4 regions of the Roseiflexus sp. RS-1 genome follow, and region 2 is predicted to be linked to each of the others. Evidence: riboswitches for the same ligand, from Rfam matches in the RefSeq annotation. Region 2 holds a riboswitch; each other region holds the start of a gene.
The links. A riboswitch is a leader RNA that binds a small molecule or an ion and turns the genes downstream of it on or off. The one in region 2 is predicted to bind thiamine pyrophosphate.
Positions count from the first base shown of each region.

Region 1: another riboswitch for thiamine pyrophosphate. It lies ahead of cytX (putative hydroxymethylpyrimidine transporter CytX); the one in region 2 lies ahead of thiE (thiamine phosphate synthase).
Region 3: another riboswitch for thiamine pyrophosphate. It lies ahead of ROSERS_RS03460 (thiamine-binding protein); the one in region 2 lies ahead of thiE (thiamine phosphate synthase).
Region 4: another riboswitch for thiamine pyrophosphate. It lies ahead of tenA (thiaminase II); the one in region 2 lies ahead of thiE (thiamine phosphate synthase).

Region 1 is NC_009523.1:3,454,681-3,459,112, forward strand. It holds gene cytX (putative hydroxymethylpyrimidine transporter CytX) at 1-1,191, opposite strand, end outside; TPP riboswitch at 1,253-1,365, opposite strand; gene ROSERS_RS14270 (phosphoenolpyruvate hydrolase family protein) at 1,752-2,585, opposite strand; gene ROSERS_RS14275 (Tm-1-like ATP-binding domain-containing protein) at 2,588-3,814, opposite strand; gene ROSERS_RS14280 (FixH family protein) at 3,961-4,365, opposite strand; gene ROSERS_RS14285 (hypothetical protein) at 4,386-4,432, opposite strand, start outside.
Region 2 is NC_009523.1:2,389,944-2,394,375, forward strand. It holds gene thiW (energy coupling factor transporter S component ThiW) at 1-114, opposite strand, end outside; gene thiM (hydroxyethylthiazole kinase) at 600-1,412, opposite strand; gene thiE (thiamine phosphate synthase) at 1,455-2,165, opposite strand; TPP riboswitch at 2,233-2,347, opposite strand; gene htpX (zinc metalloprotease HtpX) at 2,569-3,459, opposite strand; gene ROSERS_RS09995 (Hsp20/alpha crystallin family protein) at 3,620-4,069, opposite strand; gene ROSERS_RS10000 (CCA tRNA nucleotidyltransferase) at 4,162-4,432, opposite strand, start outside.
Region 3 is NC_009523.1:833,466-837,897, forward strand. It holds gene ROSERS_RS03450 (protein kinase domain-containing protein) at 1-2,036, shown strand, start outside; gene ROSERS_RS03455 (alpha/beta hydrolase) at 2,061-3,023, shown strand; TPP riboswitch at 3,157-3,272, shown strand; gene ROSERS_RS03460 (thiamine-binding protein) at 3,385-3,681, shown strand; gene ROSERS_RS03465 (ABC transporter permease) at 3,671-4,432, shown strand, end outside.
Region 4 is NC_009523.1:1,264,966-1,269,397, forward strand. It holds gene ROSERS_RS05285 (helix-turn-helix transcriptional regulator) at 1-699, opposite strand, end outside; gene ROSERS_RS05290 (hypothetical protein) at 696-920, opposite strand; gene ROSERS_RS05295 (hypothetical protein) at 1,035-1,883, opposite strand; gene tenA (thiaminase II) at 1,880-2,536, opposite strand; TPP riboswitch at 2,655-2,756, opposite strand; gene ROSERS_RS05305 (DUF4058 family protein) at 2,835-3,629, opposite strand; gene ROSERS_RS05310 (DUF4058 family protein) at 3,699-4,432, opposite strand, start outside.

The DNA.
Region 1 (4,432 bases), 1.1 Mb from region 2:
CGCCAATCCGCCCCCTTGCCACTCCAGGCGCCGATCACCCACAAGGGCAGTCTGATCCGACGCCCGCTGGCGAATGACAAAATAGTCGGCCAGTACAACGCCAAACAGCGGCACAAAGAGCGAACCGATGAGGAGCAAGAAGTTGAAGTATTCACCCATTGTGAGAGATGTTGCAAATAAGAAGCCAACTGCACCAATAATCACGATCAAGAGACGTTGACCGATTTGTGGGAAAATGTTCTGAATCGAAATAGCCGCCGAGTAGATGTCAGCAAACGCATTGTCGGTTTCATCAACCAGGATGACCGCAAGTGCTACAATGCCACCGGTCATGGTCATAATTGCGGTGATGAGATGATCAGGCGTAGGTTCGCTTACATTCGCCGTTAACAAGAAGAGAGCGCCAAGCGTATAAAACCAGACATTGGTCAGGGCAAAGCCGAAATATGTGCCCCAAAAACTATCCCGCGAACGACGCACAAACCGGTTATAATCGGCAACGAGCGGGAGCCACGAGATTGGCATTGCCGCTACCAAATCCACTCCGAGCCAAAACGGCATCTCTCCCGTTCCTGGCCGATTAAGCAGCGCAATGATATCGTAGCGGGTAAAAAGGTAGACTGTCATCCAAATGGTCACACTGTAGACGATCCAAATCCCAAATTTCTCGAGCCACTCCCGCACGACCACCAGCGGTCCGCCAAGGGCCAACAGAGTGCACCAGACTGAGAAGACCGCCACCCAGAGATAATGGTTACTAAAACCAAATAGCGCCTGACCCACCTGATCGGCAGCCAAACCGATCACCCACAGCTCGAAGGCCGTCCAGCCAATTAACTGCACGATATTGAAAATTGTCGCCAGATAAGAACCTCGTCGCCCAAGCACGGGGCGGAGCAAAACCATTGTAGGCACGCCGTGATCACTCCCTAACACCCCAACTAATGCCAACAAGAGTGTGCCAATTGCGGTACCGACTAAAATAGCAAGTAGTGCTTGCGGCAAACTCAAGCCAGGAACCAACAGTGCACCGGCTTCCAACACTAGCAATCCGACGCCAAGACTCGACCACAATACGAAGATGTCAAACCATCGCAGGCGACGATGTTCGGCAGGAACAGGATCAATTCCCCATGTTGGTGGAGCTTGCAGACGCGGTAGCCACTTGTAGAAACGAGTTTGTAGTGACATACTCTTCCTCCAACTAAAAACGCCACCTGCGAAGGGTGGCGTGAATGCCAGACATGAGCTGGCTTTACTACCGTGTATTCCCTTCGCTGGTATTACCCAGATCAGGTTCATGAGGTCGATGGTGGATTTGACCATCCTCTCAGCCCGGTCCTCCGAGCTCCCTCATACACGCTTATTCAGTTGTGCCGGGGTCAGCGCGGTGTCTACTATACACTGCTGCCTCTCTATCTGTCAAGTCGCTCAACACGACGAAAGCAACCAGAAAAGCGACCCTCACCCCCTCGCCTCGGATAGAAGATCTCTCCCCTTGTAGGAGAAGGGTGCTGGAGAACAAGGGATACGGGCGCGGCAGAATACGGAACATTCATGGTAACAACGTGACTGGCTGATCGGATCGCATCTCATTAGGTGAATGATCCGACATTATCCTCTAACCGGCGCTGCGGTCGGTTGGGAGAGGGGCGATGGAAGCGATCCGCACGCACTGATACACAGAGCGATGCACACGACGAGAGCAGTGAGATGTTTCATTAATCACCTGCCGTTGGATTGAGCGTGTTTTACCGGGCAAGAGTCAGATGCTTGAACGCCTCGACCTGCGCGCGGATGGCGCGTTCCGTCGGCAGGCGCTCGATGCTCGAAGCGCCGAAGAATCCAGCAATCCCCGGCATGCGGCGCAGTGCCATGCCGACCTGTTCGGGTTCGTCGAACGGTCCGCCGTGACAGATCACAATAATGTCGGATCGCACCTGACGGCCAGCCTCAGCGATCTCCATCACCCGCTCGATGGCTTCGTCGAGAGTCAGAGCAACGCCAGCGCCAATGCTTCCTGAAGTGGTCAACCCGACATGCGCCACCAGTTGATCAGCGCCGGCGCGCACCATCTCGCGCGCCTGATCGGGATCGAACACATACGGTGACGTAAACAGGTCCATCTGGTGCGCCAGATGGATCATTTCGATCTCTTTGTCGTATCCCATCCCGGTGGCTTCCAGGTTCGCGCGGAAATTGCCGTCGATAAGCCCGACGGTGGGGAAGTTCTGCACGCCCGAAAAGCCAATCTCACGCAACTGCTTGAGAAACACCGGCATCAGGCGAAACGGATCGGTGCCACACACCCCCGCAAGCACAGGCGTATGCTTCACAACCGGCAACACCTCGTTTGCCATCTCAACCACAATGGCATTCGCATCACCATACGGCATCAGCCCTGCCAGTGATCCCCGTCCCGCCATGCGATAGCGCCCTGAGTTATAGATGATAATGATATCCGCGCCCCCTGCTTCTGCGAATTTGGCAGAAATCCCTGTACCAGCGCCTGCGCCGACAATCGGTTTACCGGCAGCGATCTGTGCGCGCAAGCGCTGGAGAATTTCCTCACGTGTGAATGCCATTATTATGCCTCCTGACGGCTCTGTGCGATCAGGTCCAGCAGCGTTCGCGCGACCTGACCGGAAAACGCTGGATCGTTAATATTCGCATCGATTTCGATATACGGAATGTCGGGTCTGAGATTCTTCCTGATCGTCGCAAAACACGCCTGATCGGCGTCAGGATCCCAGAACTCGCCGCCGGGACTATCCAGCATCGAGACCCCTTTGAGCGGGATCAGGACTGCCACCGGGCCACGCGACTCATTCGCGGCACGGGCAATCATGGCGCCAATGGCGACATTTTCTTCGACGCTGGTGCGCATCAGGGTAACGTTCGGGTTCCACCGGTAGAGTCTGCGCCCACGATACGTTTCAGGAACTGTGTCGATGCCCCAGAAGTTTGCCATATCGACGCACCCCGGAACCAGCACCGTCGGAATGCCAGCGTGCGCCGCAGCCAGGCAGCGCTGCGGTCCGGCGCTCAATACACCGCCGCAGACTTCATCGGCAAGCTCTGTCGTTGTTATGTCAAGTGATGCAGTAATATACCCATCAGTAATCAAACCTTCCATTGCTCTGCCGCCTGTGCCGGTCGCGTGGAAGACGAGGACTTCATACCCGGCTTCTTCGAGGAGGCTGCGGGCGTGATCCACTGCTGCGGTGGTGTTGCCGAACATCGACGCAACGATCAACGGCGCATCACGCTGCGTCTGCGGCGCTTCCATACTCACCATACCGCTGATGGCGCCGGCAGCGTTCGTGTAAATCGTGCGACTGATACGATTGATGCCTGCTACATCGACAACCGAGGGCATGAAGGTGATATCTTTCGTGCCCGCATACGCAGACACATCACCGCCGCCGACGGTCGAAACCATCACCTTGGGCACGCCGACCGGCAAGGTACGCATTGCAGCCGTTGCAATCGATGTGCCGCCCGAGCCGCCCATGCTCAGCATACCGTGCAGCCGCCCTTCGTCATACAGACGCCGCACGATCTTTGCCAGCCCTTCCGCCATCACCCGCATGGCTTCATCTTTGTGGTTGCCATCCGCCAGCGTCGCCAGATCGCCATTCCCCGCCGCTGCTACTTCGGCGCGCGAAATATCAGGCGAACATGCCGGTTCACCCATGACGCCGAAATCGATCACCAGTGTCTGTAACCCGCGCTGCGCGATCAGGTCGCGCACGAATGCGAACTCTCTACCTTTGGTATCCAGTGCGCCTGCAAGTACGACGGTCCTGGTCATAGGTCGAGCCTTTCCAGATCAGACGGAGATTAGGAAGACAGGTCTCTGTTCAAGGGGAGCGTTAGTTGGGAGCGATCAGCGACGTTCTGCGTTCCGGCGCGCCTTTGCCCGACCTGTAAACCCTGATCGGGCAAGGAACCAGTCGCTCAGGGCCAGATTCGCACCTGAAACGTAGCAATTTCGCGGGCATCGCTCCGGTCAATATACACTTCGATCTGCCAGTCGCCATCCATCGAGAAGAGCAACCCCTCCGCCCGGTAGCGTCCGTCCGGCAACGGCTGCGCCACGACTTCCGGTGATGCCATGCCATGCTGACGCATCATTGGGACGATGCTGACCGATTCGATGGGACCGGGTTGCATTCCCTCACGACGCTCGATGGTGATGATGGCAGGATACTCGCCAACCCGACGCTCGTCCAGGGTCAGCGTGACATTATAACTCAAGGTTTGAACGGTCGAAGGACCGCCAGAAGCGCATGCCGCGAGGATCAGCGTTGCGATGAGTGTGAGAGCGATGAATGTGCGACAGCGTGACAGACGGTGGATCATGGGCAGTCCTGCTCCGTTCCTCAACGGCCCGGGTTTGCAGCCACATCCAGCGTCACCGGCACGGTTA
Region 2 (4,432 bases):
TGCAATCCCGACCGGGATACTGATCGGCGACAACGCGACTGCCAGCGCCGTCAACACGATGGCATACGCCAGCCGTCGCGTCTGTCCCCGCACAATTGAGGTTGTTGCTGCCATTGCGTTTCTCCTTGTGTTAGGAGTTACAAGAACCAGGAACCGAGAACCGAGAATCAAGAACCGAGAACTGAGAACCAGGAACCAAGAACCAGGAACCGGGAGTCAGGGGTTCAAGGGCGGACAGAAAATATGTGCGATCCACCTTTCCACCGGTACCATGCAACGCGCAATGCGTTCCAAACATGCAACGTGCAACCCCCACACCCCCTCAGGGCGCGCCTTTAGTATTCAACGTGCAACATTCAACGTTCAACGTTCAACGTTCAACGTTCAACGTGCCACAACCTCCCCACCTTCAACCTTCAACGTACAACGTGCCACAACCTCCCCACCTTCAACCTTCAACGTACAACGTGCCACAACCTTCAACCTTCAACCTTCAACGTGCAACGTGCAACGTGCCACAACCTCCCCACCTTCAACCTTCAACGTGCAACCTTCAACCCTCGCGCCCCTATCGCCTCACGCCTCCCGCCTCATGACCCTCACGAACCACCTTCCACAACCCGTGCACCGTTCGCCACCTGTTCCGGCGTAAGGTTGTAGATCTGGTCGAACAGCGCAACCTTGAAACTGGCGGGACCGTGCGCCTTTTCGGCAGCCAGTTCCGCTGCCAGCCCAAACATTGCCAGCCCGCCAGCCGCTGCCAGCAGATAATCACGCTCGACCGCCGCAAACGCCGCAACCATCGTCGTTGCCATACATCCGGTGCCGGTCAGCGTTGTCAGCCAGATGTGACCATTGTTGACCGTAAGGACACGCTCGCCGTCAGTAATAATGTCGCGCGCGCCGGTCAACGCCACAACCGTGTGATACGTCTGCGCCAGACGACGGGCCGCCGTCAACGGGTCTTCCGGTCCGGATACGCTCTCTACGCCTTTCACCTCGCCGCCCTCACCGCTCAGCGCACCGATCTCGCCGCCATTGCCGCGCACCACAGCGATCCGCAACGAGCGCAGCAACTCAAGATTCGTCCTGGTGCGGAGCTGGGTTGCGCCTGCTCCCACCGGGTCGAGCACCACCGGCGTCTGGAGTTCGTTTGCGCGACGACCGGCAATCAGCATCGACTCGATCCAGTCGGGTGAAAGGGTGCCGACATTCAACACCAACGCCCCGGCATGCGCCACCATCTCGGCGACTTCTTCTGCATCATGCGCCATGACCGGCAATCCGCCAACGTGCAAGGTTACATTCGCGGTATCGTTCATGACGACCAGATTGGTAATGTGGTGGATCAACGGTCTGGTTGCGCGAATGCGAGCAAGCATGTCACCAATGCGCTGGTTGATAGGATCCATCGTGCGCCTCCTTTTGGTAGAAGCATATCGTCCTCATATCGACTACCCGGCGCGTGCACGTTCATCGAGCGCTGACGCAATGACGGCATGGAGTGCCCGCGTTGCTGCTTCAGGGTCTGGCGCGCCGATCACCGCCGAGATGACCGCCACGCCAACAGCGCCTGCCCGAATAACCGAAGCGGCATTTGCGAGGTTGATGCCGCCGATGCCCAGCACCGGCAGGTTGACCGTGCGGGCAATCTCCGCCAGCGGTTCCAGCCCGATGGGTGGTCCCGCATCCGGTTTACTCGGCGTCCCGAAAAGATCGCCGACACTGACATACGTCGCGCCAGCGTCCATCGCGCGCTGCGCCTGCTCGACCGTTGCGACCGATACGCCGAGAATGCGTTCCGGACCGATGATCCGCCGCACCATTTCCGCCGGAATATCGTCCTGACCGACATGGACGCCATCGGCATCGAGCGCCAGCGCGACATCGACACGGTCGTTGACGATGAGCGGGACTCCGGCATCGCGGGTGAGCGGAAGTAACGCCTGCCCCAGTGCAACCATGTCGCGCGCCGGCACGTCCTTGTCGCGGAGTTGAATCACATGCGCGCCACCACGCAACGCTGCACTCACAATATCCGTCAGCGCACGCTCTCCAGCTGCGCGCCGGTCGGTAATGACGTAGACAATACCTCCTCCAGATGGAAACGGTATCGGATCAGACTGGACCGACGGGAGTGGTTCGATCAGGGTGGACAGAACCATAGCGGTACCCTCCTGAAGCGCCAGAAACAAAACTGCCGCTGACCCCACCAACGTGGATCAGCGGCAGACTCTGGTCTGGACACTTCCCTACGCTGGTATGACCCAGGTCAGGTTCAAAGGGTCTGCGGCATCGATGGGGCCGCACTCTCAGCCAGGCTCGCCTGGCTCCCCCAGTGGCGCCGTTTACCGGCGCATTTTTATACAATTGTCAACAGGCAGTTAACGGTATGATACACGATGCTGCGACGGATGGCAAGATGTTTCCCAGATTAGTTGCTCGCCCGGTGAACGCCGTCCAAACGCGGTGCGGGCGGGACGCCCGCGTACCCAGCGACGCCCGCGCACCCAGCGACGCCCGCGCACCCAGCGGTGCGGGCGGGACGCTCGCGCTCCCAGGCGCGGGTTACCAGACCAGCGCGCGTCGGTGGAATGCCATCTGCTCCAACCGCGCGATGCGCTCTTCGGTTGGCGGATGCGTGCTGAAGAGACGGACGATTGCGCCGCCGTCGAGCGGGTTGATGATATACAGGTTAGCCATCGCCGGATTGGTCGCCAGCGGCAGTTGCTGCTTCCATGCCTCAATTTTGCGCAGCGCCGAAGCCAGCGCCAGCGGTTCACCGCTGATCGTCGCGCCTGCGGCATCAGCCTCAAACTCGCGTGTGCGCGAAATCGCCAGCTGGATCAACGTCGCTGCAATTGGCGCAACCAGGATGAGCAGCAATCCGCCCACCACTCCTGCAACCCCGCTATCCTCTCCCTCATCGTCGTGACGTCCAAACCCGCCAAGCAACAGCGCCCACTGCGCCATATCCGCCAGAATTGCCACGGCGCCGGCAAACGTTGCCGCAATTGTGCTGATCAACGTGTCCCGGTTCTTGATATGCCCCAACTCGTGCGCAATGACCGCAGCAACTTCGTTATCATTCAGCAGTTGCAGCAACCCGGTTGTCACTGCAACCGCGCCATGCTTTGGACTGCGCCCGGTCGCAAATGCATTTGGCGCCGCCGAGTCGATCAGATAGACGCGCGGCATCGGCAGATTGGCGCGCTGCGCCAGTTGAGCAACCATCTGGTAGAGACGCGGCGCTTCGTACCGGTCGACCTCCCGCGCGCCTGCCATGCTCAACGCCAGTTTGTCGGAAAACCAGTATGCCCCGCCGTTCATCAAGACGGCAATCAGGAAAGCAATCAGCATACCCTGCGTCCCGCCAAACCACTGGCCCGCCAGAACCAGCAGCACGGTCAGAGTCGCCAGCAGGGCTGTCGTTTTCAATGTATTCGTCAGTCTCGTCATTGCCAGATCCCCATCAGTAAAGGTTAGAAGAAAGCCGGGCATATAAATTGCCCGGCACGTTCGTTGCCCGCAGTCCCATTGAGCCTGAACCGGCTCCCGGATTGCCTGTCAGCCTTATCACCGCCTGGGGCTGCGGTATGCATGCATCAATCGCACGTTATTACGCAGCCTGGATGGTGATGCGGTGCGGTCGAGCATGCTCGACTTTCGGCAGCCGGATGGTCAGCACACCATCGTTGAGCGACGCCGAGATCTTGTCTGCGTCTACCGTCGCGGGTAGACGGACGCTCCGCTCGATCTTGCCGCTCGCGCGCTCCTGGATCAGATAGTGCGCATCCTTCGGCTGCTCAGCATGCACCTCACCACGAATGGTGAGCGTGTTCTGTTCGAGCTGGATATCGATCTTGTCGCTGGGAACACCCGGCATGAGCGCCGTCACCACGTATGCCTCATCAGTTTCGTAGAGGTCCAACGGAATGCGCGACGTTCCTGCCCAACCGCTGAAGAAGCTCCGTGGCATCACCCAGCTCTCGTTCAGCAGTTGCTCGACTGCGTCCGACAGCCGCAGCGCTTCAGCGAATGGCTCGAAACGAGTCAACGCGGTTGTCATTGGTCCTCACCTCCTTGTGGCATCTGGTGTTTTCGATTATGTATATTAGTGTCTCTACGTTAGAATTGTGTCAGAAAAACATTAGTGTTGCGTCAAACCTCATCGGTCTGCAACACCCACGTCACCCCTTCTTCCGCTGTGCTGAACACCCCGTCGAGCTGCGCTTCATAGGCGCGCCGCAGCAACGCTCCCAGGCGCGGTCCTGGCGCAACCCCCGCCGCAATCAGGTCACGCCCGCGCACCAGTGGCGCCGGGCGGCTCATCGCTGCGCCTTCCGCTTCGGCAACCGCCAGAAATGCCGCCGCTGGTCGATCCGGCGGACACGGCGGACGTCCAGAGGCGTCAGCTTCCACCAGGCGCTCC
Region 3 (4,432 bases), 1.6 Mb from region 2:
GCATGCCGTTCAAAGCCGATACGCCGATGGCGATGCTGGTTGCGCGTCTCCAGCACGCGCCCATTCCGCCGCGCGATTTCCGTAGCGATCTGCCGCTGCCGGTCGAGGATGTTATCATGCGCGCGCTGGCGCGCAAACCGGAGGCGCGCTATCAGAGCGCCGGTGAACTGGTTGCTGCGCTGAAGCAGGCTGCCGGTTTCGGCACAGGTCCGATGCATAGCGCCTCGCCGCCCGTTTCGCCGCCAGCCGGAACGCCGCTGCCCTACGTGCGCACCGTACCGCCGTCGCCTCCTGCCGGAACGACAGCACCCCGCCCGCCCGAATCTCCTGTTTCCCCGGTCTACGGGCTGCCGACACAACAGGCTTCACCGCCGTCCGGCGCTCCGACGATGCATGCCACGTCGCCTTCGTATGGAACTCCGGCACAACCCCCTGCTGGCGCGCCGACAATGCAGGCGATGCCTCCTGGAACCCTGCCGCCGCAGCCTGCCGCGCCGTCTGTGCCGCAAGCGCCGGCGAAGCCGAAGAAAAGCGGCGGTATGGGGTTGATCGTCGGCGGGATCGCGGCAGTCGTGCTGCTGGCGCTGGTTGCCCTGTTCGCGCTTCGCCCTGCGACGGATGGACAGAACCGACAGGTCGACGCTGCCCTCGCTCAGGCTCACGAACTGTTCAACCAGCGCGGGAAACTGGATCAGGCTATCGAAGCCTATCAGGAAGTGCTCAGGATCGATAGCGCCAATGCCGAAGCGCGCACGCGCCTGGCGTTGATCTATCAGATGCGCGCGCGCTATAGCGATGCCGAAGCGGAAGCGCGCGCCGCAATCGATGCCGATAACCGTGCGATTCTGGCGCACGCCGTACTCGCTGAGTCGCTGCATAGCCAGGGCAGGTACAACGAGGCGCTCGACGCGGCTGATCGCGCGGTTGCCGCTGATCCCGACCATCCGACAGGGTATGGATCACGCGCCATTATCAAGGCAGCCCGCGCCCTCGACGACGCCGATGCGACCATGCTCGCCGAAGCGATCGATGATGCCGAAATCGCGCTCGAAAAAGCAGCCGGACGGGACAATCTGATCCAGGCGCTGGCGCACAATGCACGCGGCGTTGTCTACTGGTATCAGTATCTGTTCAGTAACGATGCAGCGATGGTTGCACGCGGCGGCGATGAATTTAATCGCGCTATCGGTCTCCAGGGGCAGATCGCTGTCTTCCACTCTAACCTCGGCTACTTCTACAACGACCAGGGCGCGAGTGCGCTGCAGCGCGGCAACCGTCAGGAAGCCGTGTCGCTGCTCGATCTGGCGCGGCAACAGTTCGAGCGTGCCCAGGATATCGATCCGGTCAATGGGCATGCGCACGCCGGGCTTGGCTGGAACCTCTATTTTTTGGAGGATTATACCGGCGCTGTGGCAGAGTTCGATAAAGCGATCGAACTGAACCCGCAGGATACCGATGCACATATTGGCAAGAGTTACGCGCTGCTGGGACTCTCGCCGCCCGACTTCGACGGCGCTATCGCCACCCTGGAGCAGGCGACCACTGTGGCGCCGTATGTCCCTGAACTCTTCGCGCGCCTTGGATGGACGCATCTGAGCAAGGCGTTCGCAGCAGAAAGCGGCAGCGCAGCGCAGACGGCGCTCTTTCAGCGCGCAGAGGATCGTTTCCGCGAAGCGCTGGACCGCAATGATCGTTTCGTCAACGCGATTACCGGTCTTGGATGGGCGCAGTCGGCGTTGGGGCAGTACGATCAGGCGCTCGACACGCTTCAGCGGTCGCTGGCGATTAAGGAAGACCAGGGAGATGCGCATTTTGGCATTGGCTGGACGTACTACAACATGGGGCGCTTCACCGATGCCGAGAGCAGTTTTCGTCGCGCCATCGAGATTCAGCCACTCGATGGCAGCAATTACTACTGGCTCGGATTGACGCTCGAACAGTTGGGGCGTGTGGAGGAGGCGAAGCAGGCATATCGCACCGCTGTCGAAAAAGGAAACAGTTTCGCACAACAGGAACTGGAACGCCTGGGGCAGTGAACTGCACGTTATTCGGGAATCGCCGTGCCATACGCTTCGCTGCCCGTCACCTATGATCCTCGCGCCCGTCATGTCACGTTCTTCAGCCCGGCGCTCGGTATTTCGCGCAGTTTCTTCATCTACATTCCGCCCGATGTCGATGAACGCTGTCCGGCGCCGGCGATCTATCTGCTCCGCGGGCATGAGCGCGAATGGATCAACCCTTTCGAGGATCGATCCCGCGACGGCAGGAATGTGATCGATGTCTATGAAGACCTGCGCGCCGCGGGGCGCGTTGGTCCGTTGGCGCTTGTCTTTCCCGGAACCTCCAGCGATGATAACCGCATCCCCGGCATGCTGGTCAACATGCGCGCGCCGCACCTGGCGAACGGCGCGACCGGCATCGGCAGCGGGCGCTTCGCCGATTTCTTCTTCGATGATCTGATCCCGTATGTGGATCGACACTTCCCGGTCATTCCCGAAGGAAGGGCGCGGGGCATCGTCGGCTTTTCGCTCGGCGGCGCTATGGCGCTGTCGGTTGCGGCGCGGCGACCCGATCTGTTTGCCTGCGCTGGCGCGTATGATGGCACATTCCTGTACGCCTGCGACCGGGGGCGGCGTGTGCGTCGCCGTGACCGGGTGATCGCCAATCCGATGTTCGACGCCGCCTACGGTGTGCCGCGCGATCTGACATTCATCGCCCAACACAACGCCGCCAATCTGATCCTGCGCGGTGATGCCGCCGCCCTCGCGCGCGTCGTCTGGGTGGTGGCATATGGTCCGGAATCACAGGAGCCATGGCAGTCGAACTACTATCGCGGTGAGCATCTGCTGGCATGCCTGCGCGCGCGTGGTCTTGCCAATGCGTTGGAAGACCCGGTGATTCTGGATGGCGATCATACCTGGCGCACCGCTGATCGTTTTATTGCCCTGACCCTGCCGCTGTACGACCGCGCCCTCCGCCATGAATCATCGAAGGCGCCCGACCGTGTCGAACGCCCTCGATGAGAGAAGAGAGGAGAAGGAGATAACAGAATGTTAGCACAAACTTAACATGGATGCAAGAGCCTTTTTGACGTTCTATTTGACACGACCCGCAGATTATCGTACCATTATGCTTAACAATCGATAGCGCCGCGCACGGCGCAGCTAGGGGAGCCAGGAGAGCCTGGCTGAGAGTGCGGCCCCCACAATGCCGCTGACCCTTTGAACCTGACCTGGGTCATACCAGCGTAGGGAATGCAACCGGTGTACTGATGAACCGCCGCTCCCTACTTCTGGGGGCGGCGGTTTTTGCATCAGGGGGCAGCGCTCTTCTCTTCGCTCACAAGAGGACGAAGATGGATTGAACGCTCACAGGGAGGCGACAGTGGCGACGATAACCGTCAGTTTCGAGGTGTTGCCGGGCGGATTGCCGGATAAAGCCGCAACCTATGCGGCAGTGGACGCAGCCATCGCGGTGGTTGCCGAAAGCGGTCTGACGTACCGGGTGGGTCCGATGGAGACGACCATCGAGGGAGAGTACGACGACATTATGACGGTGATCAAGCGCGCACAGGAGGCGGTGCTGGCTGCCGGCGCAACACGGGTGTTCACACTGATCAAGGTGGATTACGACCCGCGCGGTTCGACAATCGCTGAGAAACTGGCGAAGTATGAGGAGTGAGCAGGCGCAACGGATCGCGCCGGAAACGGCGATCGGGCGGCGCGTCGGCGAGGTGCGGCGACGCCTGGCGCAGGCGTTCCCGCCGTTCGTTCTGCTGAGCGCGCTGGTAGCGGCATGGGAACTCATCGTATGGCAACTGGCGCTGCCAGCCTGGTTGCTGCCGCCGCCATCGCGCATCCTGACCACCCTGTTCAGCAATCTGCCGATCCTGGGTGAGCACGTCGCGGCGACGCTGACTGTCACCATTCCCGGCTTTGGGCTGGCGCTGGTGACCGGCTTTGCGCTGGGAGTGCTGATCGATGCTTCGCCACTGCTGCGGCGCGCCGTCTATCCACTGCTGGTCACATCGCAGACGGTGCCGATCGTGGCGATTGCGCCGCTCCTGGTGGTAGGGTTCGGGTTCGGCATGCTCCCCAAGGTGCTGGTCGTCGCGCTGGTGACCTTCTTTCCGATCGTGGTTAACACTGCCGATGGGCTTCAGGCGGCAGATCGCGATCAGCGGCGATTGCTGGAGGCAATGGGCGCGAATTACTGGCAATTGTTGCGTCTGTTGCGCCTGCCGGCCGCCCTGCCGTCGATTTTCACCGGTATCAAAGTCGCTATCACCTACAGCGTTATTGGGGCGGTGCTGGCTGAATGGATCGGTGCGAGCGCCGGGCTTGGCGTCTACATCGCGCGTTCGCTGCGCGCTTTTCGCACCGATCAGGTCTTCGTCGCGGCACTCGTGACATCGCTGCTGACGATAGTCCTG
Region 4 (4,432 bases), 1.1 Mb from region 2:
AAGACGGTAGTCGATGGCGGCGTGGATCGTCTCGCCACCGACCGGTTTCACTTCCAGCAGGGTTGCGTCGAGATAGGTATGCCCTTCGGGGCGGAAGAAGATGCCATACGGCGCAACACGATGCTGGCGCGGTGCGTCGATATCGAACGTGCTCCAGTACAGAAAGCGCAATTCGCGGCGCTCATTGATCGCCCGTTTGACGGTGCGCAGCACACCGGGATCGACGCGCGACTCCGGCTGCGCCGGCAGTTGCAATCGCGGCGCAGAGCGCCGGCGCCGCTGCTCTTCCTGACGCTCAACCGGCAGCAGGCGCAGCACCTGATCGAGAAGCTGTCGCACGTTTGCGAGTTCCGGTATCGCTGCGCCGGGCGGAAAACTGGCATCAAGGAAACTGAATGCTTCCAGCGCCTCGTCCGACAGATCGAGCAGCGCCAGTTCTCCCAGGTCTTCGAGCACATACCCGCCGACATCGCGGCGCAGCGTGATGCGGCAACCGTACTCCGTCTTGAGCGCTTTGATGTCATGCCGGAGTGCGACCTGCGCCGCAGCGGGATACCCTTCAGTTCCGAGTTCGCGCTGGATCGCCTCGATGAGTTCTTCAGCAGTTGCCGGACCGCGGAGCAGCAATCGAACCAGGAGCAGACGGCGGCGAAACGTCAGTTGCGAACTGCGCTTGATCCCGCCTCCGTAGCGAGTCATAACGGTTCCTTTCGTGCAATGGCGTGATAGACCATGAGTATAGCACGAGCGGACTGAACGTGATCAACAGCAGCAAGGACAGGCGCTGCCAGGCGGATCAGGCGTTCGAGCGCTACGCCATCATCGTCCCACTGTTCGGTCTGGTTCAACTCCTGCACCAGCGGCATCCAGCATTCGATCAAACGAAGCATTGCGGTATCTTCGGGGGATGGGTTCGACATCGCACGACTCCTTTGCGTACACCAGGACGATCGTCTGCTTTCTATCAGTATACGCCGGGAGTGCGACGCAAATACGTTTTTCTGAATGGAAACCAGCGCGTGTGTGCCGAATGGCTATGCCTGAATCGTCTCCATCACGCGTCGGATCGTTTGTTCCGCCTGGGCGCGATACGTGGCACGCAGCGTTTCCAGATCGGGAAAGGGGCGTTCAATGATAAAAGGAAGGGTGCGAGTCGGTGCGCCAAAGGCGCTGCTGATCGCGGCAAGCGTTTGCGCCTGCCGGCGGGTGACCTTTGCTGGATCGGCATAGAAGTCGAGCAGATGTTCATTCGCACCGAAATCATCGATCACCAGAATCTGATCCGGTTCGATGGCAAGTCCGGCACGCACGCGACTCCAGAACAGCGCACCTTCTTTGTGCGCGCCAAGGTCGGCAGAGTTGGCGAGCGCGACGGTGTGGGGTGGAAGGGAGGCAGACGCGCTCCCATCGATCAACACCCGACCTGATGCATCCGTCTGCAATGCCGCCGCGCGCCATCCCATCGCCGCGATCTGCTGTGCGATATGCGCCGTCGCTTCGGCGTAGTGGTCGGTGGCGATCAGCGGCGCGACGCTGTTCGCCGATTGCAACGCATCGAACAGCGCGCGCCATACCGGGTCGATGACGGAAGCCTGCATATACGCTTGAACGAACTGTTCAGCGCGGCGAAGCGCATCATCGAACGCAACGTGCGGGGGATGCACACGCTGCGCCACCAGGTACGCATACGGGGTGCGCGTCGTGCTTCCGATCTCCCATGTCGGTTTCACGACATCGTTCCAGTAGCGCGCACCATCCACGCCCAATTCCCACAGCCCGGAATGCCGCAGCGCCTGCTCCAGGCGATCCGGCATTCCGAAGCAGACCGCTTCCAGGCTCAGCACCCCGGAAAAGTCCAGCACCAGCAGCGTGCGTTGTGTCATGACGGCAACCAGGCTTCAAGCCGGTACGCGCTATCCCAGAACATCCACTCCAGCCGCGAAGAAGAGACGAAAGCGGCGCGCATCCGCTCTTTCTGCGTCTCCGAGGCGTGATCGGCAATCCTGTCGGTCAGCGCAATGGCGCGATCAACCCATTCGCCGAACTCCTGACCGGCATACGTATCGATCCATTTCTGATAGGGGTTATTCGGCGCTGCGCGCTTGTAAATATCGTGTCCCACTTCGCGGTAGATCCAGAAACAGGGGAGAAGCGCAGCCATCCCTTCCTGGTAACTGCGACAGGCGGTTGTCGCCAGCAGGAAGTTGGTATAGGCGAAGCACGAAGGCGACTGCTGGCGGGTTGGCGTCTCGATCCCAAACTCGTGGAAGTATGACGTGTGCAGCGCACGTTCGACCACTGCCACGCCCTCGGCGAAACGCACGAACTGGAGCAACGCTTCTTCATCGGGAGCGCGTCCAGCCATCGTCGCCAGCGCACGTGCAAAATCGGACAGGTAGAGCGCGTCCTGCTGCATGTAGAATGCAAACTTTTCGCGCGGGAGCGTGCCCTGCGCCAGTTCCTCATTGAACGGGTGCCGGATGATCGCCTGGTAGATGTCGGTGATTGACGACCAGAGCGTTTCGGTGAAGCGCATCGCGTTCCCTCCTTTTTGCGCAAACTGTGAAAAGGTTTGACCGTGTTTCCGTCGGGGAACGCACAATGGAGAGGCTGCGCACCGTGAAGGAGATGAAAACGGCGACCGGCAGAAGAAGCCGATGACCGGTTCCGATTTCCTACGCCGGCATTACCCGGATCAGGTGCGAAGGGTAACTTCTCAGCCTCGCTCTGTCAGCGAAGCGCCCCTACGGAACGGTATGGAGTATACGCATGATGACAGCGACTGTCAAGACGCTGTGCAACATTCCTGTCGGATGCTGGCAGGATTGAGAGGACTACGGACGCAATCCGCGGGCGCGCAGATGGGCATCGAGCCAGGCGGCTTCGTCCGGCGTCAGGTCGGGAGGCGGCGGCGGTTGGCGGTAATCGATCCGCAGATCGTAGCGCGCATTGCGATACACCTGGTGCAGCAGTTGGGTGAGCGGCAGCGGCGTATCCGGGTCGGGGCGACGCAGCGGCACGGGAACGGTGGGCAGCGGTCGGTCGAGCGGGCAAACCCAGATATCGACGGCGGGCCAGCGTTCGGCGCGACTGAGGAAGACGAAGTAAGGCGCGGGAGGGAGCGGGTCGGGGCGCGCCAGGCGCGGACGCCGACCGCCGCGCAGCAGGTCGATTTCGAGCAAATGGACGCCGCTGCGAAACAGGTCCTGCCGCTTCTGCTCGTAAGCGTCGGCGCCGTCAGGCGTGGGGCGCTTGTTGGCCGGGGAGAGGAGTTCGATGGCAGTGACGAGGGTCTCATCGGCGACGGCGCGGAGTTCGACGCGGGCATAGCGGGTGGGAATGTCGAGGAGCGCCGCGCCGGTGAGCGACGGGGCGTCGACGGCGGCGGGCAGGACGGCGACGGCGGCAGGGTCGCGTTCATAGACGCCGACATCGGGAACGAGCGCACGGCGCGGGGCGGCGATCTCAATCTGCTCAAGCGCGACGTAGGGCGTGATCTGCGCAATGTACCCCGGCGCAATCCGCGCCTGAAGATAGTCGCGTATAGCAGTAATCAGCCCGATATGGACATCGGGCCACAGGCTTGATCGCTCCAGATACGGATCCATCCCCGGAAACGGCGGTTCCATACGCACCTCCTGCTGCGTTATGATACCACGCTCCGCCCGCTCGCGCATTGCCGACGAAGGGCAGGTTGGCTACGGACGCAAGCCGCAGGCGCGCAGATGGGCATCGAGCCAGGCGGCTTCGTCCGGCGTCAGGTCGGGAGGCGGCGGCGGTTGGCGGTAATCGATCCGCAGATCGTAGCGCGCATTGCGATACACCTGGTGCAGCAGTTGGGTGAGCGGCAGCGGCGTATCCGGGTCGGGGCGACGCAGCGGCACGGGAACGGTGGGCAGCGGTCGGTCGAGCGGGCAAACCCAGATATCGACGGCGGGCCAGCGTTCGGCGCGACTGAGGAAGACGAAGTAAGGCGCGGGAGGGAGCGGGTCGGGGCGCGCCAGGCGCGGACGCCGACCGCCGCGCAGCAGGTCGATTTCGAGCAGATGGACGCCGCTGCGAAACAGGTCCTGCCGCTTCTGCTCGTAAGCGTCGGCGCCGTCGGGAGTAGGGCGCTTGTTGGCGGGGGAGAGAAGTTCGATGGCGGTGACGAGGGTCTCATCGGCGACGGCGCGGATTTCGACACGGGCATAGCGAGTAGGAATGTCGAGGAGCGCCGCGCCGGTGAGCGACGGGGCGTCGATGGCGGCGGGCAGGACGGCGACGGCGGCAGGGTCGCGTTCATAGACGCCGACATCGGGGACGAGCGCACGGCGCGGGGCGGCGATCTCAATCTGCTCCAGCGCAACATAGGGGGCGATCTGCGCAATGTACCCCGGCGCGATCCGCGCCTGAAGATAGTCACAGATGGCGCTGATGATCCGATGGTGAA